DNA from 3 places in the Nostoc sp. EspVER01 genome. Region 2 is predicted to be linked to each of the others. Evidence: predicted binding sites of a transcription regulator. Region 2 holds the regulator's gene; each other region holds the start of a gene.
The links. The regulator NtcA, encoded in region 2, controls nitrogen genes in cyanobacteria. The targets are predictions, from matches to a motif close to TNTGTANNNNNNNNTACANA.

Region 1: a site for NtcA is predicted at 2,924-2,943, ahead of RMX69_RS23050 (DUF2605 domain-containing protein). Genes of this name have one in related genera too.
Region 3: a site for NtcA is predicted at 4,859-4,878, ahead of RMX69_RS24185 (Glu/Leu/Phe/Val dehydrogenase). Genes of this name have one in related genera too.

The regions. Positions count from the first base shown of each region.
Region 1 covers NZ_JAVRCS010000033.1:50,445-58,110, reverse strand. Annotated here, with positions in the region: partial or broken gene RMX69_RS23060 (hypothetical protein) at 1-182, opposite strand, end outside; gene thrS (threonine--tRNA ligase) at 549-2,384, opposite strand; gene RMX69_RS23050 (DUF2605 domain-containing protein) at 3,041-3,358, shown strand; gene RMX69_RS23045 (DUF2973 domain-containing protein) at 3,656-3,985, shown strand; gene RMX69_RS23040 (hypothetical protein) at 4,159-4,347, shown strand; gene RMX69_RS23035 (RusA family crossover junction endodeoxyribonuclease) at 4,384-4,797, shown strand; gene RMX69_RS23030 (hypothetical protein) at 4,797-5,477, shown strand; gene RMX69_RS23025 (amylo-alpha-1,6-glucosidase) at 5,549-7,666, opposite strand, start outside.
Region 2 covers NZ_JAVRCS010000052.1:529-8,194, forward strand. Annotated here, with positions in the region: gene RMX69_RS27060 (DUF3084 domain-containing protein) at 146-1,636, opposite strand; gene ntcA (global nitrogen regulator NtcA) at 1,805-2,476, opposite strand; gene fabI (enoyl-ACP reductase FabI) at 2,856-3,632, shown strand; gene hisB (imidazoleglycerol-phosphate dehydratase HisB) at 3,771-4,412, shown strand; gene RMX69_RS27080 (ABC transporter ATP-binding protein) at 4,645-5,628, shown strand; gene RMX69_RS27085 (polysaccharide biosynthesis/export family protein) at 6,128-7,597, shown strand.
Region 3 covers NZ_JAVRCS010000038.1:1,061-8,726, reverse strand. Annotated here, with positions in the region: gene RMX69_RS24210 (four-carbon acid sugar kinase family protein) at 1-538, opposite strand, end outside; gene RMX69_RS24205 (hypothetical protein) at 697-1,359, opposite strand; gene RMX69_RS24200 (DUF29 domain-containing protein) at 1,400-1,897, opposite strand; gene RMX69_RS24195 (hypothetical protein) at 1,943-2,155, opposite strand; gene RMX69_RS24190 (hypothetical protein) at 2,512-3,411, shown strand; gene RMX69_RS24185 (Glu/Leu/Phe/Val dehydrogenase) at 3,485-4,774, opposite strand; gene RMX69_RS24180 (beta-ketoacyl-ACP synthase) at 5,004-6,149, opposite strand; gene RMX69_RS24175 (peptidylprolyl isomerase) at 6,255-7,055, opposite strand; gene RMX69_RS24170 (photosystem I assembly protein Ycf4) at 7,184-7,666, opposite strand, start outside.

The sequences.
Region 1 (7,666 bases), on a different contig from region 2:
TCACCATTTCTGTAGTGACGACTATGACGTTCGTAGTTACCATCATCGTTGCGATCGTAGCCGTAGCTATCAAACTGAGCAACATAAGATGCTTGTGTATTAGCCTCGGCTTTTGGGGAAATAGCTAAAGCTGATGCAGATGCTATCAAGCCAGCCAGCAAAATAGAGGTAAAGCGGTTCATGATGTGAATCAACAATTGTTGATAGTAATTTATGCAAGTCCAGTCTGTTTAGGAAGAGCAGATTCCACAAGTCTTTAAATCAATCCTATCAGTCTTGAATAACTCGAAAAGTTTTCTTGGGTGCGGTGATTGAGAAAACTTTTGTTGTCTGTGATACTTTCTGACCTTCCAAATCCTGTGAAAAGTTAAAATTAAAATGAGTGTTTGAACTGGATGAATCCACCTTTTATCTCCGTCAACGAGTCTTTGATAATTAAATAGGTTACGATCGCACCTTCCCAAAACCTACCAGCTAGACAAAACGCACACCAATATATGATTAGTGTGCGTATGCGGTTAGATTTTAGAAATTCTCCCGGTTAGATTTTAGAAATTCTCGAACTTAGCGATCGCATCCTTCATTTTATCTACCACCTCATCTACAGCTATAACTCCCAATTCTCCAGAGGCGCGGGTACGGATACTCAAAGTGTTAGTTTCCACTTCCTTAGCTCCTACCACCGCCATTACGGGTATTTTTTCTTTCTCTGCATTGCGAATTTGTTTACCCAAGCGATCGCCACTGGTATCAACTTCTGCACGGATGCCTAACGCTCTCATTTTCGTTACCACATCTTTAGCAAAGTCTAGCTGTGTATCACCCACGGGTAGTAATCTAGCTTGCACTGGCGCTAACCACAAAGGGAAATCCCCTGCATATTCTTCAATTAAGATCCCAATCAACCTTTCCAGCGAACCAAAAGGCGCACGGTGAATCATCACTGGACGTTTGCGAACACCATCTTCGGCGACGTACTCCAAATCAAAGCGTTCTGGCAAATTGTAATCTACCTGCACAGTTCCTAATTGCCACTCCCTTTCTAGGGCATCACTGACAATAAAATCTAGTTTAGGCCCGTAGAAAGCTGCTTCCCCAATTCCCTCAAAATGTTCCATCCCCAAGGTTTCAACAGCCCGGCGAATTGCATTTTCAGCCTGGTTCCAAGCTTCATCGGAACCAATATACTTATCACTAGCTGGATCGCGGAAACTCAGTCGTGCTTTGAAATTCCCCAATTGCAAAGTCTTAATCACTGACAAGATCAAATCCACTACCTTGAGGAATTCGCTGTCTAACTGTTCTGGAGTGACAAATATATGGGCATCATCTTGAGTGAAACCCCGCACCCGTGTTAAACCGCCCAGTTCTCCTGATTGTTCGTAGCGGTAAACAGTACCAAATTCTGCTAACCGCATCGGTAGTTCCCGATAGGAACGCAACTCGCTCTTATATATTTGGATGTGAAAAGGGCAATTCATGGCTTTGAGAACAAAGCCTTGTTCCTGTGCAGCAGCTTCCTCATTTTCTGCCATCATTGGGAACAGATCGTCTTTATATTTCTGCCAGTGTCCAGAGGTTTTAAATAAATCCACTCTGCCAATGTGAGGGGTGACAACCTGCTGGTAGCCACGTTTGATCTGTTCTTGTTTGAGGAAGTCTTCTAAAGTACTCCTTAACAAAGTGCCTTTGGGTGTCCATAAAGGTAAACCCGGCCCCACTTGGTCAGAAAATATAAATAATCCCAGTTCCTTACCCAGTTTCCGGTGATCTCGCCGCAGTGCTTCTTCTTTACGTCGCTTATATTCAGTGAGTTGTTCTGGACTTTCCCAAGCGGTGGCGTAGATGCGTTGTAATTGGGCTTTGGTTTCATCCCCACGCCAATAAGCGCCAGCAACACTTTCTAGTTCAATTGCTTTCGGGTTTAATTCACTGAGATTTTCCAGATGAGGCCCCGCGCACAAATCCCACCATTCATTCCCCAGGTGGTAAATCGTGATTGGTTCGTTTTTGATATCTGCCAGAATTTCTAGCTTGTAAGGTTCCTTAATTTCCTGAATCCGGCGTTCGGCTTCTTCGCGGCTGACTTCTTCCCGAATTACTGCCAGTTTGCGATTGATAATCTTCGCCATCTCTTTCTTGATGGCTTTGAGATCGTTTTCACTAAATGGTTCTGGACTGTCGAAGTCGTAGTAAAAACCGTTTTCAATCCAAGGGCCGATTGTAACTTGTGCCTTGGGAAACAGCTTTTGTACTGCCATTGCCATTACATGGGAAGCAGTGTGGCGAATCTTTTTTAAGTTCTCCGATTCGCTGGTACGCGGTAAATAAATTTTTTCAACTTGTTCTGACTGTTGTGACTGATTTGATGAATTTGGCGACATTGGCTGCTGAACCGTTGGCGAGGTGATTACAAAAGGTGATTTATCTGAATCTGTAGGCTTATTCAACTATAACGACTTTGGTTTTTGTTTTTTTCAGCTATCAAGAAAGAATTCAGGAGTCAGAATTCAGAATTCAGAATGAATTGGAATCCGATGGTTACTGAGTTTGTCGAAGTACTGGCGTAATGAATAAAGGGGTTTAAGACTCTGCTAAATATGTTTTCTTTAATGGTGTTTCTAGGTGGCGGGTTTGAATCCCCCACTATTTTGATTCTCAGTCCTGAATTTTGACTCCTGAATTCTTCTTCAATCCAAAGATAAAGATAAATTTTTGATTTCTTACCTGAGTGTCAAATTCAGGATTGGCCGCGTAGGCGTAGCCCGCACTTCTCTACGAGACGCTGCGCGAACGGCTGCGCTCAGTGACCATCGTAGACATCGCTAAATTATCTGATGAATTGCAACTCGGTGTCATATATACCTATAGTTACCTCTCCAACAGCACTGTACAAACCAGATATCAAGACTATATAATAAATTCTGTGCCCTTTGTTACAAATTTTTACATCAACCAATTATGAGAGAAACCAAAAAAGTATTAAGAAACGTAAATAACGTTAATATTAGTAAGCAAGTTTGAAATATCTCTCTCATTTATGTCAGACTCAAATTTACCAGGGCCAGAGTTGCTGAAAACGGTTTTAGATCCGCTGCTGGAAGATTTTCAGCATTGGTTTACGCGATCGCGCCATTTACTCGAAACTGAGGAACTATCATTTATGAGTCACCAAGAGCAATCTGACTTGCTCTTGCGGGTTAAGCAAGCGCAGGATGAACTAAATACGGCGAAGATGCTATTTAATGCAACTGATAAACAAGTTGGAATTGATATGGCAACGTTAATGCCTTGGCATGAATTAGTAACAGAATGCTGGAATGTCGCAATGCGCTTTCGTCAAGGACGTGAAGTCTAAGCGCTAAATTTCGGCTGACAACTTAGCGATGTCTCAAGACTAGCCAAGGAAGCGTCTACGCATCAGTCGTTAAAAAGATAGTAAAAAACTCTTAATAATTTCTTAACATTATTTGGATTAACAAAATAATGTATCCTATGCTACCGTAAGTGGAATAACGGTTGACAAATAGCTCCATATAAATGTAAGCGCATGAAGAGTGCGTAGAATAATCGTCTTAACTGTGAGTCACAGTATCGGCGAAACAAAGCGTTACAAAATAAAGTTTAAAAAATTCCTGTTCTGGAGGAAAATCCAATGTTACACCTGCTTTACATTCTTGCTTTTACAATCCTTGCATTTATAGCTGTTGGCAACTTAATTCGTAACCTGATTATGTTCAGTTTTGATCGGGAGCGAACTTACCCGACAAATTCCTCGCCAATGAATAATCAAGGCAACTATGGTTATTATTCATCAAAGAGACAATTTGTACCCCATCCAGAGTTATTAGATAGCGCTGGAAACTTAATTAAAGAGCCACTTTTGATAATGCGTTCAATTAACGTTGAAGATGCACGTCAACATCTTGATGCACTTTACGAAGCATCCCCAGGAAATAAAAGAGATAATTCCGAAGAAGCATAAAAGCAGAGACGCGATTAATCGCGTCTGTTAGCAATTTGGGTGTAAATGATTGTTGTTTTTACATCCTTAATTTTTTAGTAGAAATTTATTACCATCTTTGAATTTGGGGCGATCGCGTCAGTAGGCTGGTAAGTTAACATTGTGTTGTCCACTGGGCGCAGGTTTAAGTTGCTATGAGTGACAAAGAAGCCGTTATTGAGTTGGTAAAACATTTACCCCAGGATGTAACCCTAAGAGAAATTGTTCAGAAAATTGAGTTTACTGCAGCTATACGGGAAGGGTTTGACCAGATTGACCAAAGGCAGGGGATTCCAATTGAGCAGGTTGAGCGGGAGTTATCTGCTTGTGTTCTAGGTTACTAGCATAGAATAACCTACAATCTATTATTTAAAAGTGCATTGACCAGATTTGAGTTCATAGTAGATGGGCCACCAGTATCACAACAGGCTCGTACTCGCGGTAAGGGCAATCGGCTTCAAGATTGGAAAAAGACAGTGCGACAAGAGGCTGAGAAATACTGGTCTTCGGAACAAAAAACAGCTACTGGGTTGGTTATGCTCCAAATAACCTATTTCTATGATTATGATCAAATAGATGTAGACAATATAGTGAAGCCTATTCAAGATGCAATTAAAGGATTAGCCTACGTCGATGATAATCAAGTAAGCGATCTCCTAGTTAGAAAGAGGAATTTGTCAGGTAACTTTACAATAGAAAACATGACCCCGACATTGGCGGAAGGCTTTGCTCGTGGCAATGAGTTCTTACATATTGTCGTAACTAATGCTCCTAATCAGGAGGTAATTATTTGATGGAAACTCCAACTGCAAACTTAGAAAGAGAGCGATTGCTGAAACTAGCAGAGGAGTATCGCCAGAAGGGTTACGAAGTTTTTTTTCATCCAAATCCAGAAGACTTGCCTGACTTCCTTAATCACTATCGCCCTGACATGATAGTACGTAGGGGAGAAGAAAATGTAGTTATTGAAGTCAAGTCACGCTCCTCACTGAACTCTTCTTCTAATCAATATTTAGGTAATTTAGCTCAAGCGGTAGAAAAACATCCTGGTTGGAGATTTGAATTAGTAATGACCAACCCGGAGGATACAACGTATTCTCTGAAAGCAGAGGCTTCTCTTCAAGAGCATGAAATAGAATTACAGTTGCAAGCAGCAAGGCAACTTACAACGCAACATCCAGAATTAGCTCTCCTATATTCCTGGTCTTTACTAGAAGCAACTATAAGACTTATTGTCCAAAAGGAAAAGCTAAGTTTACAAAGATTTGATCCACGCTACTTAGTCAAGCAATTAGCAACTGAAGGTGTAATTTCAAAATCTGAGTATGAATTACTAATGAATGCACTTCCATTACGTAATTCTATTGCTCATGGCTTCAAAACTACACAAATTACGCAAAATTATGTATCTGAATTAATCGAGCTTACAGAGCAGCTTTTAAGAACTCTACACACTGACAATGAAGCAGGCTAACACTGGATTTTTGGAGTGGATCGCACTAACCATAAAATAGGGAGTGGTAAATTTCCTACTCCCTACTCTCTCTAAGCTTCAATAACTACCCGTAAATTACCCCGTTTTTTCGCAACGCGACAAGCAGTCGTAGTCCCAGAACGCTCAAATTCTAAATCGAGGATGGTAGGGCCGACTCGCAAATTATGAAATGATAGGCGATTAATCGATTCTGGCAAAGCGGGGTCGATTATTCGCAAGCAGTTATTTTGAGCATCAGGCACCAAGTTGACCATCATTTGCAGTAGTTGGAAAACACTACCCGTAGCCCAAGCTTGAGGAGTGCAAGCAACCGGATACTGCACAGGAGCATTATCACCGTTCCGTTCGTAGCCGCAAAAAAGTTCTGGAGGACGTTGATAGGGTTGTTGCTCAGTCATGTCAAATAAACCTTGGAATATTTCTAAGGCTTGATCGATAAGACCGAGCGATCGCAATCCCATTGCAATTAGAGCGTTATCATGGGGCCAAACCGAACCAATGTGATAACCCATCGGATTATAAGCAGGTGACAAACTACTTAGAGTCCGAATGCCCCAACCATTAAACATGTCTGGTGCCCGTAAGCGTTCTGCTACACTATGAGCTTTTTCGTCTGTGAAGAGTCCCAATTGCAGACAATGGCCAGGATTTGAGGTAATGCTGTCTACTGGCTTGCCTTCTCCATCCAAAGCCAGAGCGCAGAAATCTTGGTCTTCCACCCAAAAATCTTGATTAAAACGAACCTTAAGATTTCTCGCCTCTTCTTGCCAACGATCTGCCAAATCAAGCCGCTTCTTCATTCTAGCTATTTCTGATAAGCGTATTTTTGCAGCATAGACGTAAGCTTGTACCTCACAAAGAGCAATTGGCCCGTTGGCTAATTCTCCCTTGCGGTCTACAATACAGTCGCCAGAGTCTTTCCAACCTTGGTTAGCAAGACCGCGTTTCGATGTACGGAAGTAGCTGAGATAACTGGTTTGTTTGATATTGCGATCGATCCAATCCATTGCCGCTAGAGCATTGGGCCAAAGTTGCTCTAGGAGTTCTCCATCGTGAGTCCAAGCATAATGTTCGGCATAGAGCATCAGCCACAAAGGAGTGGCATCAACAGTACCGTAGTAAGGTGTATGGGGAATTTCTTGACAACGAGCCATTTCTCCTAAACGTAACTCGTGCAAAATCTTACCCGGTTCTTCTTCGCGCCATTCGTCATCGATTTTACCTTGGTATGTCGCCAGTAATATCAGAGTTTCTTTGGCGATTTGCGAGTTTAACATCAGGGTTTGGGAAGCTGTAATCAACGAATCTCGCCCAAATAATGTCGAAAACCAAGGCACTCCGGCGGAAACAGTCTTATGCTTACCAAAAGATTGGCGCAACAAATACATATCTTGTTCAGCCTGCTCAATCACTCGATTGAAGCTACTCTTATCTGAGCTAATGCGGGTAATTTGTTGTACCCAGTTTTGCTCCTCCATCAATTCAGCAGCTTTTGCCTGTCCTAATGTCGTGGCGGCGCTCACAGTAGAACTAGACTGGTTGTTTCTCAACATATTCACTCGGTAGCCCAACTTTTGAGTTTCGTGAGAAGCCAACTCAAGCTGCCAAACCGCAGTGTAACCCTTGAAAGAGTCTGGTTGCCGATGCTGGAATAGAATCCGGGATTCCATCACTGAGCCATCCAGACCTTGATAGGCGAGGGTTAAGGATTCTTCTCTAGAGGCAGATGGCTCTTTAGGTACTGGTGCAACGCCATCGACGTGAGAAAATGTTCCTTCCTCAGTCGTCGGTTCTACTAGACGTAAAAGCCGACCTCGTTTTTCTCTGTCATAGCCCCGGACTTCAAATAAATCTACAAAATCCGCATCAAAGCTGATACTTAGTTCAAAATTGACAGTGGTTGTGCTGTAGTTAGATACTTCTATTTCTTCAAATAGTGCCCCATTCAGCACGATTTCTCGGCGAATTCCGATAGTCTCGGCTTTCAGGCGATCGTCGATTCTGGGGGTAGTACACAAAACTGAGAGTGAAAAACCTTTCTCAGCAGTACTACTTAGAAGTACAGGCGATCGCCCTTCAATTTGTAACTCCAAGCGATTCAGAAATCTCGTATCACAACAAAACAGTCCCATACTGGGATTGCCATCATTGAGGGAACAGCCAGAAAT
Region 2 (7,666 bases):
AATTAAAAATTAAAAATTAGAAATGTACCCTTACAGGGATCTTGCTATGCGTAGTGTCTGCTAAATAAAAATGCAGCTACAGCAACTATTCTGGCTGTTGTTCAATATGTTTAAATCTTACTAATAACAGCGTGCAAATAATTTTTTAAGTACTAAAAATAATTTTTCCGTTGACTATTGCCACCAATTTTACTCTCAATGGCCCGGCTGTATAAGTATCCTCTGCTGCGATCGCTTTGATCTCCAAGAGTTGATTATACTGTCTTAATTGGCTGACAAAACGCAGAAAAGTCCCCTCTACTTGCACATTTTCGACAATTCCGGCATTACGGGCACGAAATTGGGAAGCAGAAATCAGTATTTCTAGCCGCTGCTGTAACTGATAAGATGTCATAGTCTTGGAATCAGCAGTAGTCGTGGCTAGCACCGCGCCTCCCGAAAAAACCAGTTGATTCTGGGCTGTATCGGCGAAAAATTCTATCTGCTTTTCTCCCCTGACGTAATTACCAGCAGAGAAAATTCGCACGACGTATTCTTTACCATCGCCAATCTGCTTGCTTAATTGATCAACTCTATCCTGGGTCACACGCAGTAATTCTACATTGGCAGGATTTGCACCAGGCTCACTTAATTCCAGGTTGGCGTTGCGATTCGCTTCTTGTAAAAGTTGTATCACGGCCTGACGAGCAGCAGCAGGTTGGGTAACACGAATTACAGCCGCGGACAGAACTTGACCACGAACTAAGGCTAGCTTACCCAGACGCAGGTCGCGGTAGGACTGATAATATTTTTCCAGCCTTGCAACTTCCTGTTCTAGTTGCTCCTGTTGTGCTTCCAACTCTTTGAGGCGAGATTCCCGCTTGGCAATCACTTGCTCTCGTGCTGCAACTTCTACATTCCGTTTTTGAATTAGTTGATCCAGTTGGGAAATTTTTTGATCGCGCGCTTCTATAGCTTCTTGACGGTTAGCAAGTTCGCGATCGCGTTTTTCAATTGCTGTTTTAGCTTCGTCAATGGCTTTTTTCGCTTCCGCATACAGTCTTTGACGTTCTGTCTTCAATAGTTCAACTGCCGCCTGTAGTTCCTTTCTCTGGTTATAAACACTTTGCAATTCAGCTATGGCTTTTTGGTATTGAGTTACAACTTGTCCTAGCTGACCTTGAGTGCGTTGGAGTTGAGTTTGAGTTTGGGCTTGTTGACTAATGGTGCGGTTTAACTGAGCTTGTGTTTGCCTTTGTTTGGCATTTGCCGCCTGCAAGGATTGATTAATTGCCTGCAAGTCCTGTTGTGCCTTTGCTTGGGCAATTCTTGCTTGGTTTAGCTCACCCTCTACCTGACTTTTCTGAGTTTCTGCGGTTTTTAACTGTTCCCGTTTCTGTCTGAGGTCTGTTTGAATATCTTCTAACTCAAAGACTCCTTTTCGCAAACCTTCGTCAGCAGCGAATAAAATCCCTAAAGTTGATGCTGAAATCAAACCACCAGTAAAAATTGTTACTAGTACCGCGGTGTTTTTCGGACGAAGCTTAAAAAGTGAGAGGCGGGCTTTGCCAACTCGTGTGCCGATGCGATCGCCCACGGTGGCAATTACGCCTCCCAGAATCAAAATTGCTGCGATGAGGATGTATCCGGTGGTCATCTTTAGCTACCGAAATCCTTCCAGATACAGCCTACTACTTTTAAGTATTCTCTGGAAAGAAGTGGAAATTGGCAATAGCTGAAATTATTCAATTTTAGATTTACCTCTAGCTATTAGTGTCATTTTTCAAAATAGAACACGCGCCTATTCCCCTTTCTCCAATTGTTTTTATGTGAACTGTCTACTTAAGGTAACAGGTTTATGCACAGTAATCTTCTTTTTGTGGATAGAAATCATCTTTTTCTCACGCAAATCTCCCAATAGCCTAGTAACGGTAACACGAGTTGAACCAATTGCCTCTGCGATCGCTTGATGAGATAATTTCAAATCAATAGTGATCCCATCTGCACAAGGAACGCCAAAATCCCGACAAAGAATTAACAAAAAACTCACCAACCTAGAACCCATATCTCGGTGGGCAAGAGTTTCAATCATCATCTCTGTTTGTAAAATGCGCGAAGACAGACCTCGCAGCATTAACATTGATAATTCTGGATTTTCCTTGAGTGCTTGTTCCACTTGTTCAATTGGTGCTGACAGTAATTCCGCAGGCGTAAATGCAACCGCATGGTAAAACCGATCCGACTTATTTCCTGTCAGCAATGACAATACACCAAAAACACTATTTTCCCGCAGCAACGCTACCGTTATTTCCTCTCCTGCCTCGTACACCCTGGAAAGTTTAACAGCACCTTTCAAAAGAAAATAAACTCGTTCGGCAGGATCGCCAGGAAAAAAGATCGTTTTATTGCGTTCAAACGTTTCCACAACTGGCGGAAACGCCCCGGTCGCCATCTGACGAAATACATTTGCTAGGGCTTTATCTTGTGTCACGATCATCTCCCTTCCCCTACCCAATGCCGGAAAAACAAAAACTGATTACCTAAGAATACACCCGAAAAATGAATAAAGCACCGTCAACCTTTCTGTACTTTCCTATACTCAAACTAATCTCTTCATAACTCTTTGTTTACAATGATACATAATTCTTGATCCTTTCAGCTACTAATTGTTGATAAGTAGTTCCAATAGCTGTATTCAAAAGGTTTTTTGAAGAACAAATAAAGATATCTTGAGAATATCTTTATAAAAAATCAAGATTTTTGTCACAGCAAACACCCTTATCAATATTCATTTTTGTCAATCCTGTATAAAACAAAGACTAAACGTGCCTCAGATTCTAGTATGCTCCTAATGATCGATCGCATTAACAATTTTTATGCTAAATCTGACTGGAAAAAATGCCCTTGTTACAGGTATTGCCAATAACCGCTCGATCGCCTGGGGCATCGCCCAACAACTGCACAAAGCTGGAGCAAACCTGGGCATTACCTACCTGCCGGATGAACGCGGCAAGATGGAGAAAAAAGTTGCGGAGTTGGTAGAACCTCTCAACCCCAGCTTGTTTCTTCCCTGTAATGTCCAAGATGAAGACCAAATTAAATCTACCTTTGAGACAATCCGCGAACAGTGGGGAAAGCTAGATATCCTCATCCATTGTCTAGCCTTTGCTAGCAAAGACGATTTAAGTGGAGATTTTAGCCAAACCTCTCGTTCTGGGTTCAACACCGCTTTAGAAATTAGTACCTACTCGCTGGTGCAGTTAAGTGGTGCAGCCAAACCTTTGATGACAGAGGGAGGTAGTATCGTCACCTTGACATATTTAGGCGGTGTCAGAGCAATCCCAAACTACAATGTTATGGGAGTTGCCAAAGCAGGGTTAGAAATGAGTGTGCGTTACCTAGCTGCTGAACTAGGGCCGCAAAATATTCGCGTGAATGCCATCTCCGCAGGCCCCATCCGTACCTTGGCATCTTCAGCAGTGGGTGGGATTTTAGATATGATTCATCATGTAGAAGAAGTAGCTCCCCTACGACGCACCGTCACTCAGTTAGAAGTGGGCAACGCTGCGGCTTTCTTGTGTAGTGATTTGTCCAGTGGAATTACCGGACAAATTCTCTATGTAGATGCAGGATATGAAATTATGGGAATGTGACGCGATAAAGTTAGGAGTTAGGAGTAAGAAAGTTAGGAGTGAGGAATGAGGAGTTAAGAGTTAAAAATTTATAACTCATAACTCATAGTTCTTAATTCCTAACTCATAACTCCTAACTCCTAACTCTTTCCACTCCCCATGCAAACAACCAATCGCCAAGTTAATTCAAACTACGATCGCCTAACCCAAACCCCTCGCATTGCCACTGTTCACCGCACCACTGGTGAAACTAATGTGCAAGTCACCATCAACCTGGATGGTAGAGGAACTTGTACAGCAGCAACAGGTATTCCGTTTTTGGATCACATGTTGCATCAAATTGCCTCCCACGGGCTGATTGATATAGATGTCCAAGCCAAGGGAGACTGGGAAATTGACGATCATCACACCAACGAAGATGTAGGCATTACTTTAGGGCAAGCTTTTAACCAAGCACTAGGCGACAGAAAAGGTATTGTCCGCTTTGGTAATTTTCTTGCACCGCTGGATGAAGCCTTAGTTCAGGTAGCGCTAGATTTTTCTGGACGGCCTCACCTCAGCTACGGCTTGCAAATTCCTACTCAGCGGGTAGGAACCTATGACACTCAACTGGTGCGAGAATTTTTTGTGGCACTGGTAAACCATAGCCAGATGACACTGCACATTCGGCAACTGGATGGCATTAATTCCCATCACATCATTGAAGCGACATTTAAAGCTTTTGCAAGAGCAACACGCCAGGCGGTGGAAATTGATCCCCGACGTGCTGGCTTAATTCCCAGTTCTAAGGGAGTTCTATGAAAAGGAGTCAAATTGGGCATTGGAGGTTGGGCATCGAAAAGAGGCAGAGATGCGGAGGGGCAGAGGGGAAAAAACTTACTGCAACTTCTCTGCTCCCCTGCCTCCCCTGCTCCCTTGCTTCTTCCCCAGTCCTCAGTTCGCGATAATTGACACACAAGTTGTTGATGGTTATTATCAGCCTACCGGGTAATTTTTAATTAATACCAAGCTGATAAATAGTGATTTAACCGAGATGAAGTCTGTTGCAGATGACCCTAATTCTCAACTTAATACGACAGACACTCCGCCAGTAGTCCTAACTTCTGAGTTGCGAAAAGTCTATCGCACCGGTTTTTGGCTAAATCAAAAAGTCGTATCTCTCAAAAACTGTTCTTTAACGGTTTACAAAGGCGAAACCTTTGGGTTGCTGGGGCCAAACGGTGCTGGCAAAACCACCCTTTTAAAATTATTGCTGGGAATTATTCATCCCACCTCTGGACGAGGATCGTTGTTGGGTAAACCCATAGGCGATCGCAATGTTAAGCAACATATCGGCTATCTACCAGAAAATCCCTATCTCTATGACTATCTCACTGGCTGGGAATTTTTGCAGCTAGCCGCTGGACTATTCCAAATTCCCCAGAGTGTCCAACGCCAACGCATTCCCCAACTGCTGGAATTAGTCGGTTTATCCCAAGCCGATGCCCGTAAAAAACTGCTGCGCCGCTATTCCAAAGGAATGCTACAGCGTGTTGGGATGGCACAGGCACTAATTAACGAGCCAGATTTAGTTTTTCTGGATGAACCAATGTCTGGGCTTGATCCGGTGGGACGCTACCAAATGCGGGAAATTATTCTGGCGCTCAAAGCCGCTGGTAAGACAATTTTTTTTAATAGCCATATTCTGAGTGAAGTAGAACAGATTTGCGATCGCATTGCCATCCTCGCTCAAGGTGAACTAATTTGCTCTGGTTCGCTCAATGAACTCTTAGGCGGTAGGAACACATATCAAGTAAAAGGTCAAGGTGGTGACTGGGAAATTCTCAAAAAATGGATACCCACCCTCATATTTGAGCCTGATGGTTCCTGGCACGGTACACTACAAGATGATTACTATGATTTTCTTGCCAGTCTTCGTCTCATGGAAGGTAAAATTATCGCCATGAACTTATCACGTCACTCTCTAGAAGAATTTTTTATTCAACAAATCCAAAGAAAAAACAACTTATTAAATTAGTCTTGTTGCCAAATAGTAAATTGTCGACTGGGTTGAAGAAGAAAACCCAAAATTCTGCATTTTTGAGTTCTCTTTGCCCAACACAACCTAAAAAAAATAAAATTTCGACATCTTTTCAAGGTTATTTGTATTTATTTAATGAACTTGTTCCTAATTTCAGTAGTCCCTTACTACTCATCGCAGATTTTAAATGTCATCAAATTAACTTTGACAATAAAAATTTATTCGTCACTACTTGATTGTTAGCTAACAAACAATTTATTGTAGAAACTGGGTTTATTTGCGTAAATCCTATATTTTTTGATATTCCTCTATTCAAGCAACATTAACTTTAAGCTAACTTCACTAAAAATTTAACTTCAATAAACAAATTTCCTCCGGAAAATCACACTTTTCTAGGAAAATAAGAGTGTCGGGGAACTTGAATACTTAGGTATAGTCAAAATAAAAATGTTTAGACAGTACTTTATTGATCGTAGTTTCAGAGTCTCAGGTAAATATGCTTAACAAAAGTTTGTCTAAATTCCTAATTCAGCCAGCTGTAGGTATGGCTTTGTTAACTGCTGTCAATGCCGCTGTGTCATCTGCCAGTCTAGCTCAGGGACAACCATTACCCCCAACTACACAACCACCAACCACACAAACACTATTAGATACTAATTATTCATTAGGAGGCGGCGATCTCATTCGTGTAAATGTATTTGAAGTACCTGAATATACAGGTGAATACCAAATTCCCCCTGGTGGAGCAATCAACCTACCTTTAATTGGCAGTGTATCGGTATTAGGGCTAACAACTGAACAAGCTTCTGACGAAATAGCTAGAAGATATGCTCGCTTCCTCAAACGCCCCTTAATCTCAGTCAATCTGTTATCGCCTCGTCCCATTAATATTTTCGTTGCTGGAGAGGTGACACGTCCTGGAGCTTACACTCTAAGCTTGAGCGGAGGCGCCGGGAACAATCCAGGCGTACAATACCCCACTGTATTAGCTGCATTAACAACAGCGCAGGGAGTGACTTTAGCTGCGGATGTGACTCAAGTTCAATTACGGCGTAGAATAGGACGTTCTTCAGAGCAAGCTGTCACCCTCAATTTGAAAGAACTCATTCAAACAGGGAAGTTATCGCAGGATATTACTTTGCGGGATGGAGACACTATAGTTGTGCCAACAGCAACCAACTTCAACGTGGCAGAATCTCGTAATATATTTGCATCCAACTTTGCCGCCAGTCAAACCACACCCCGCACAGTAACAATTATTGGTGAAGTTAACCGTCCTGGTTCGTATCTTGTCACCCCAGCCAACGCAGATGCACAGGGGGGCACAACCACTAACAGTGGTACTACCACTCCCAATGGTTTACCAAATGTGACACGGGTAATTCAATTAGCTGGCGGAATTACAGCACAAGCTGATGTGCGTAATCTCAAGCTACGCCGACCTACAAGAACTGGCTCAGAACAATCTATAGATATTAATCTTTGGCAACTGTTACAGAGTGGTGATGCCAATCAAGACATTATTGTGCAAGACGGAGATACGATTGTTATTCCGACGGCAACTGAAATTAACCCCGCAGAAGCTACTCAATTAGCTACCACTACTTTGTCTCCTACACGAATTCAGGTTGGTGTGGTAGGCGAAGTTAAAAAACCGGGTCTAACAGACGTTCAGCCAAATAGCTCTTTAAATCAAGCTATACTCGCCGCTGGCGGATTTAATGATGCCAGAGCTAGTAGTAGTGCTGTTGATTTGATTCGCCTGAACCCTAATGGTTCTGTCACTAAACGTATAGTAAAAGTGGATTTCTCCGCTGGGATTAATGAGCAAACTAATCCTATACTCCGCAATAATGACGTTGTAGTTGTCAACCGATCTGGTTCAGCTAAGACTGGCGATACCGTCAACACTATAACTGGACCTCTAGGTGTTATCTTTAATCTTTTGAACTTATTCGGACTCTAGTTTAAGAGATAGATGCAAATTGGGGGCGTTGGTCAACCGTCTTCGTCCCTAAAATTGCACTATCCTTTA
Region 3 (7,666 bases), on a different contig from region 2:
ACCTTTCTACAACTTCGGCACTAATTCGTCCTTGAGTCTTTTCTTCAACATACTTGGGTAAGTAACTGTGATGGTAGCTGAAGACTGAATCACGGGCAAATTCAGTTTCATGGACTGGGGTGGGTACACCGCCAATAATCAAGTAATGCACGCTATCGCGGGTGATGCGTCCCCCCTCAAAAAATGCTGGTACGAGAAAATGAGCATCAAAGGGGCCAAGTTCTTGGGCGATCGCATCTGTTTCAATCGGATAATGTCCCCGCAAAGTAGAATCAGAACGGCTGACAATTAGAAAATCGTCAATTTCTTCAGCCTTCAAAGCGATTTTCAGGTTCTGGCAAACTTCTTTGATGACAGATGCCGCTGACTCTGGCGTTAGCGCTCTAGTATTAGTCAACACAAAGAAAATCGGCGAATCATCCTGCAACCCACGGCGTAAAGTCTCCACATCCCAGTGCATTAGCAGCAAGCAGCTGTGGACTGTTTGAGAACCTGTAGGGTCATCATCCAGGACAATTATTTTGGGTTTGTTGCTCATTTAAGTCAACGGGGCGATTGTTTTCTGGGAAAGTGTTGGGCGAGTAGAAATCACTATTACACAAAGCTTAATTCACGGAGGTGGACTATCAAAATCAAGGGTTTTCTAACCTGTGGAGGCAGGTAAAGTCTCGTGTAGCCACTTTTACAAACATTCTCTTAGCCTTTCTGCAATTTTCTGATTTCTGCTTGCACATCGATCGCAATTTGCAATGATTGATTTAGCAGTTGAGCATATTCGCCTGCTTGACTACTAACTTCTAAAGCTCGCAGACTGGCTAAATTATTCACAAATAACTCTTGGTTATTAGCAAGCAATTTTTTATTATCCCGCAAAATTCGTTCCGTTTTCAGAGCGCGGACTAAATCTTCTCTAATTAGTTGTAGGGCGGAGGTTACTTTATCTCGATCGTGGATACTGCTTTCTATGTTTCCTGATGCTGCCAATTGGTCATTGATATCGATGGCAGCAACCAGGTCATGATATTTATCAACTTCGTCTAAAAGTATTGTCAGTCCTTCAGGACAGGTTAATTGTCGCCATAGCCATCGCCCCACTAATATCGGCATTGGCACTAAAATTAGTAAAAGAATTCCTAGTCGAATTGAAGAACCAATAGTTGGCAGAATAATAAACGCGTAAACAAAGCCCACAATGATTGGCGTTAGTGCCAGCGTCACCAGCATTTCACTGATAAAAAACCCTAATCGCTTTTTGCCATCTCGCAAAACCGAGGGTCGAAAAACGTCTTCTGGATCGAACCCAGTCAAACGTCTTAGTTCACCCTTACTAATTTCCAAGCCTATTAAGTCCGGCTGCACGTCTGCATACTCCTATGGAAACCCAAGTTGCGTATTCATTTTAATCGGGTTTACCGTGATGATTGTGGTTATATTCAGGAAACCAATTTTCATCTAAGATTTGTTCTAAAGAGCCAATTGGTATAGAGGGGAATATGTCAATGGCAAGTTGAGAGCGATCGCTTGCTTCTGTCCTTGCATCTTGATAACATTCATCAAATATTTCTAAAATGTAAGGTTTTAAGCTAGGACTATCTTTAAGAGATTTTTTAATCTCTCTACGAAAAGTCCTAATTTCCCCTTTCCAATGTCCTTGATTACGTTCTCGTTCTTCATCCCAACACTTGAGTTTTAGTAGATGTTGAAGAAGCTTAATTAATAAACTTTCAATTGTTCGCTTCTCCCTTCTACCCATAGTTTCTAACTCTTCTAACAAATTCTCCAAATCAACAGCAGAAAACTGTCCAGTGCGAAGTTGGTTTATGGTTGTCCTCAGCCACAGGTAATAATCTTCGTCGTATAAGGTTTGAGTTACTGGTTGGATTATTGGTTTAACCATACACTAGCCGCATTCGTAGTATTTTTTTAATTTAGCCAGATCGACTTAGGGTAAACGCCAACTCAGTGTCACTTGCACTTGTCCATCAGGCACAGTTGACATTTCCCATGCACCATCTGGAAGTTCAGAAGCGTAGGCGTAGCCCGCCGCAGGCATCGCATTCATCATCTTACTGCCATAGCCACCTTTGGGACGTTCACAAGCGGTATGGTTGAGGGTTGAGGCATTGTTGGCGATCGCTCTTTTTGAATGAACCAAAAACTAAGAGCGATCGCACTTCCTAGTATATTCAGATCCCCGACTTCTCTAAGAAGTCGGGGATCTTGGGGTGGAACGGCGCAAAGCTTTTTTAGAGGGGGTTGAAAGTGCGCTGAATGGAGAATTGAAACTGCCTAGAGAGTTACGTCAAGAATTAAATTTGAACAAGAAAGAGTTGGAAATTCTCAAACTCTTATGTTAAGAATCCTTAACAGATCAAGCGATCGCTCATCGTCTTCACATATCGCTCAGGGCTGTTCAAAATCATATCCAACACCTCAAAGTAAAATTAGGTATCGATGAAGTTGAGCAAAAAGATATCAATTCCCGCATCGCCTTATGTATGACAGCGTAGTATGACCGCAGAACAAGGATTAATAATTTTTGATACTGCAACTGCATCCTCACAGATAAGTACAAAACTGAATTATCGACCGCAAGCCGCCGATACCAGCATCGAAGCCGATACTTATCTGTTTATCCAGTTGCAAAAACTCTCACTTGCACAACGGATAAAAATGTTCGCGGCTCATGAACGTGGGATAAAAAAACTTTGTCTTGCAGGGATTAAATCACGACATCGCGGTGTTTCTCAGGAAGAAATTCGTTGTATATTTGCCCGTGCTGTGTTGGCAGAAAAATTTTCTCCAAACTTCCAATCAATTGGTATTGATGAAAGTATGTGGATTCAAGATTCCATCTCACTAGCAGGTGAACTACACCGAATTTTTGAGTCAATAAATATACCTTATTACGTTAGTGGAGGTGTTGCTAGTTCAATTCACGGGGAACCTCGCTCGACTCGCGATTTAGATTTAGTGATTTCAGTTCAACCTGACCAAATCGATTTGTTGGTAACGACACTTGAAACAGCTGGATACTATTGTCCAGCAGGAGCGGTTGAAGATTTGAAGCGAGGATACGAGCGAATGCTTAACATCACACATACCGAAACCATAGCTAACGCTGACCTTTACATTACTGATAGTTCACCATTTGCACTATCGCAGATGGCACGTCGGATATTACCCGATTTAGATGGGATACCTCAATTTTGGTTGGCTTCGCCAGAGGATACGATTTTACAGAAGTTATGGTGGAGGCAAAGTAGTCAATCTGAAAAACAGTGGCGTGATGTATTGGGGATACTCAAATTGCAAGCACAAAGTTTAGACTATACCTACCTTATAGAGTGGGCGGAAAGTTTAAATTTGGTTGATACGTTGAGTCGGGCATTGACTGAGGCTGGGATTTAACAAAACAGAATTCAGAATTTAGAATTCAATTCTGAATTCTGCATTATTCTTCAATCAAAAACTTTCGTCAATCTTAAGGGTAAAGACCTCTGTCAGTCAGTGCCTGAGCCACTCTACCTACCCCCAGTGTATAAGCCGCTAACCTTAAAGAAATTTGGCGCACCTCCGACTGATGAATTACCTTACGGTATGCTTGCACCATCAAATGTTCCATTTCGCGGTTGACGCGCTCTTCATCCCAAAATACGTAAGAAAGACCCTGCACCCACTCTAAATAACTGACTACTACACCGCCAGCATTCGCCAAGATGTCCGGTAGCACTGTCACACCCCGTGCCTCTAACGCCAAATTAGCCTCAAGAGTAACCGGGCCGTTAGCCGCTTCTGCCACAATCTGCGCCTGCACTTGGTTCACATTTTCTTCAGTGATTTGGTTCTCCAAAGCCGCTGGTATTAAGACATCGCAGGGTAAAGTTAATAAATCTGCATTGCTAATTGGTACAGATTGCGGGAAACCCACAATACTCTTACGATTTTCAGCCGCGTAGACCTTTAACTTGGGAATATCAAGACCAACTTCAGAGAATATGCCCCCAGCACCAGTTGAAACAGCGATGATTTTCGCACCTGCTTCATATAGTAATTCTGCTGCGGCACAGCCGACGTTACCGAAACCTTGAATAGCTACTCGCACTCCTGCTAAGGATTTACCTTTATCTGCTAGCGCCTCACGGACAATAATCATCGTGCCACGTCCGGTTGCCATTTCCCGTCCCAGAGAACCACCAATCGAAAGGGGTTTCCCAGTTACAACTCCTGGTACAGCATTGCCGACATTCACAGAGTAAGTGTCCATCATCCAAGCCATTTCACGGGCAGAAGTACCCATATCTGGCGCAGGAATATCTACGGAAGGCCCAATATCTTTAATCAACTCGCTGATATAACGGCGACTGATTCGCTCTAATTCGCCAACACTATAGCGTTTGGGATCTATAGCAATGCCACCCTTCCCACCACCGTAAGGAATACCTAACAAGGCACATTTCCAGGTCATCAGCATTGCTAGAGCGGATACTTCCCGCAATGTCACAGCCGGATGGTAACGGATTCCCCCCTTGTATGGGCCTAAGACATCACAGTGCTGTACCCGATGTCCAGCGAGAACTTGTATTTCCCCATCATCTAGTTTCACGGGAATGGAAACCGTGACAACCTTACGCGGGTGGCTGAGAATTTCCACCAAACCCTGATTTAAATTTAATTCTTTAGCTGCCGCTTCTAAGTAACTACAGGCTTGGTCAAAGGGGCATATATGTGCTGGAGAAGCAGGTTCTGACAGCAACGAGGATTTTGAAATCATAAATTTTCTCCTAATCACGGTATCTTTGCGAACCGGATATCATCTGTACCTAAGCTTATCCTTTTTTTTTGGAAAAACAAGTTTTCTGTAGTTTTTGTTACAGTTTTATATTTTATATTCTGATATGTAAAAATTCTTCAAAAATCACCTTTCCTAAAGACGCGCAGCTGTGTGTACCTTAATAAAAATTAATATATTATGTTGGTCAGATAGTTAAACCCACAAGTTTTTACCTTGCTAAGGCGATCGCGGCATTCTGTCCCCCAAAGCCAAAACTCAAACATAATACCTGACGAATTCTACTGAGACGTGCTGCTGTAACTAAATCCAAATTAAACCCTGGCTGCCGCAATCCCACACAAGGCGGTAATATTTGATGCCTTAATGCCATGAGAGAAAAAGCTACTCCTATTGCTCCAGATGCCCCTAGTGCATGACCTGTGCTTCCCTTGGTGGAACTAACTGCCACACCTTGGGAAAACATACGCTGGATTACGATACTCTCCATTTGGTCATTTAACTGGGTAGCTGTGCCATGAGCATGAATGTAATCGATATCGCCTGGTAATAGACAACTACGTTCTAGACATTGTTTGATGGCAGCGATCGCACTTTTCCCTTCTGGTTCTGGTGAATTACTATGATATGCATCGTTAGTTAAGCCAAAACCGAGAATTTCACCATACACTTTTGCTTGACGCTGCTTTGCAAACTCTGCTGATTCTAAGACAAACACAGCTGCGCCTTCACCCAACACTAAGCCTTCCCGATGAAAATCAAAGGGATAAGCCCCAGTTTTCGCCAAAGCACCCATCTGCTGAAACCCAGCTAAAGTTAAGGGTGTAATTGGTGCTTCCACTGCACCTGCGATCGCTTGTTGACATTGCCCAGTTTGGATAAGCATAGCAGCTTGGGCAATAGACCAAATTCCAGTCGCACAAGCTGCCATCGGTGCTAAAACTATACCTGATGCACCGATTTGTCTTGCAGCTGCGATCGCATTGATATGAGGTAATGTATTTAGCCAATTTCCCAAAGAGGATACAGGAAAATTTTTCGCGTCACTATACATTTGCCGCGCTAGCATTTCCCAAGACGCTTGATAAGAGCGACTCGATCCAATAACTACAGCACAATCAGCTAAAGGTGCAACTAACCCAGAATCTTGTAAAGCAGAAGCAACAACCATCCGAGTTAACATTGTCAACTCAGATGGTTGTTGAGCAATCAAACCTAGAGGAAATGGTGTAAATGCTGGAAATGGTTGATGTAACCGAATTCCAGATTTACCTGCGATTAAATTTTGCCAGCTATCCTCTAAGCTTCCACCCAAGGCAGAAACTAGACCAATACCAGTAACAACAATTTTGACCAATTTATGAGTTAGGAGTTAAAAGTGAGGAGTTAAGAGTTAAGAGTTTTTTTACTACCTTCCTCGCCCCCCTGCTCCCCTGCTCCCCTGCTCCTCTGCCTCTTCCTCCTACTGTCCTGGTGTTTTCAGATTTTCAGCACCTTGAGTAACTTTAGCGGAGTCAATGCGATCGCCTTGCTGAATTTTGTTTACTACATCGAAGCCTTGAGTGACATTGCCAAATACGGCGTAGTTACCATCCAAAAATGCTAGATCCGCTAAAGTAAAGTAAAACTGGGCAGAAGCGGAATCTGGTGATTGCGATCGCGCCATCGCTACTGCACCCTGTTTATGGGGCAATACGACAGCTTGAGCAGTAGCATCAAATGGTTTATTGTAAATCGGAGTATCTGAACCTTTGGGCTTAACTTCTAAAGGTATATAACGAGCATTTCCCGTTTTTGGGTCAATATAGCTACCTGTTCCCAGTCTATCTGCTGGAACTTTTGGGTCTTTGCTTTGCGGATCACCCCCTTGAACTACAAACGGTTGGGGTTCGCGCACAACTCGATGGAAAGCTAAACCATCGTACACACCCTTTTGCACTAAATCTACGAAGTTGCCAGCTGTGATTGGGGCATTAGTGCCGTCTACTTCGATAGTAATCGGCGAACCTTTAACCGTAATTACCACAGTAGCCTTGCCTTCTAGTCTTGGTAAATCTGTTATTCCAGGAATACTCTCACTAATAGTTTGAGATACAGAAGTTGCTTCAGTAGTTGCCTTGGTGCTTGCCTCGCTTGTTGCCGAGGTAGCAGTCGAGTTTGGAGAAGAGCTATTAGAAGCGACTTGCTGTGTTGAACATCCTCCCAACATCAAGGCACTAATAACCACAAGAGAAAGCAAAAATTGTGAAATTTTTAACCGCATTGCCTGTTACCGATTTAACCAGAGTATCTTATCGTTTTCAGGGGCATTGGGATTAGGGGAGAGGTGACAGCTAACAGGTGATAGGGAATAATCTGTACCCTGTAACCTCTACCCTATACCCTAATTTCTTAAAGTCCTTCTAACGACACTCCCAAAAAGCGGGCTAACTTTGCGCCTTCTGTTTCCAACTCTGTTAAAGATAAGGGTTGTCCAACCCGTGTTAAGGGTATATCTCGCCGTCCCTTAATGCGTAGATAGAGGGCGCGACGGGGGTTAAGACCTTCTTTTACGTCTATTAGTACAGATTGGACATCTTCTATGCGGCTATCAATCTGAATTCGGCGGTTTTTACCAGGAAACCCCCAGCGGAAGATTTTGATTGCGCCAGTTTCCTGATTAAATTCGTTGTAACCGCCTCCAACATCCAATAAAATCACTAGCCACAGGTATGTGGCTAATAGCAAGCCAGCAGCACCATATAACCCCATCACTAATCCTTGGGGGACGAATACCAGTTGAGTGGGATCGGAAACTATGAGTAAATTAACTTTTAAATAACTGGATATTCCAGACAATAAAAAGCCGCTTGCTCCCAAGGTAACGATAGTTGC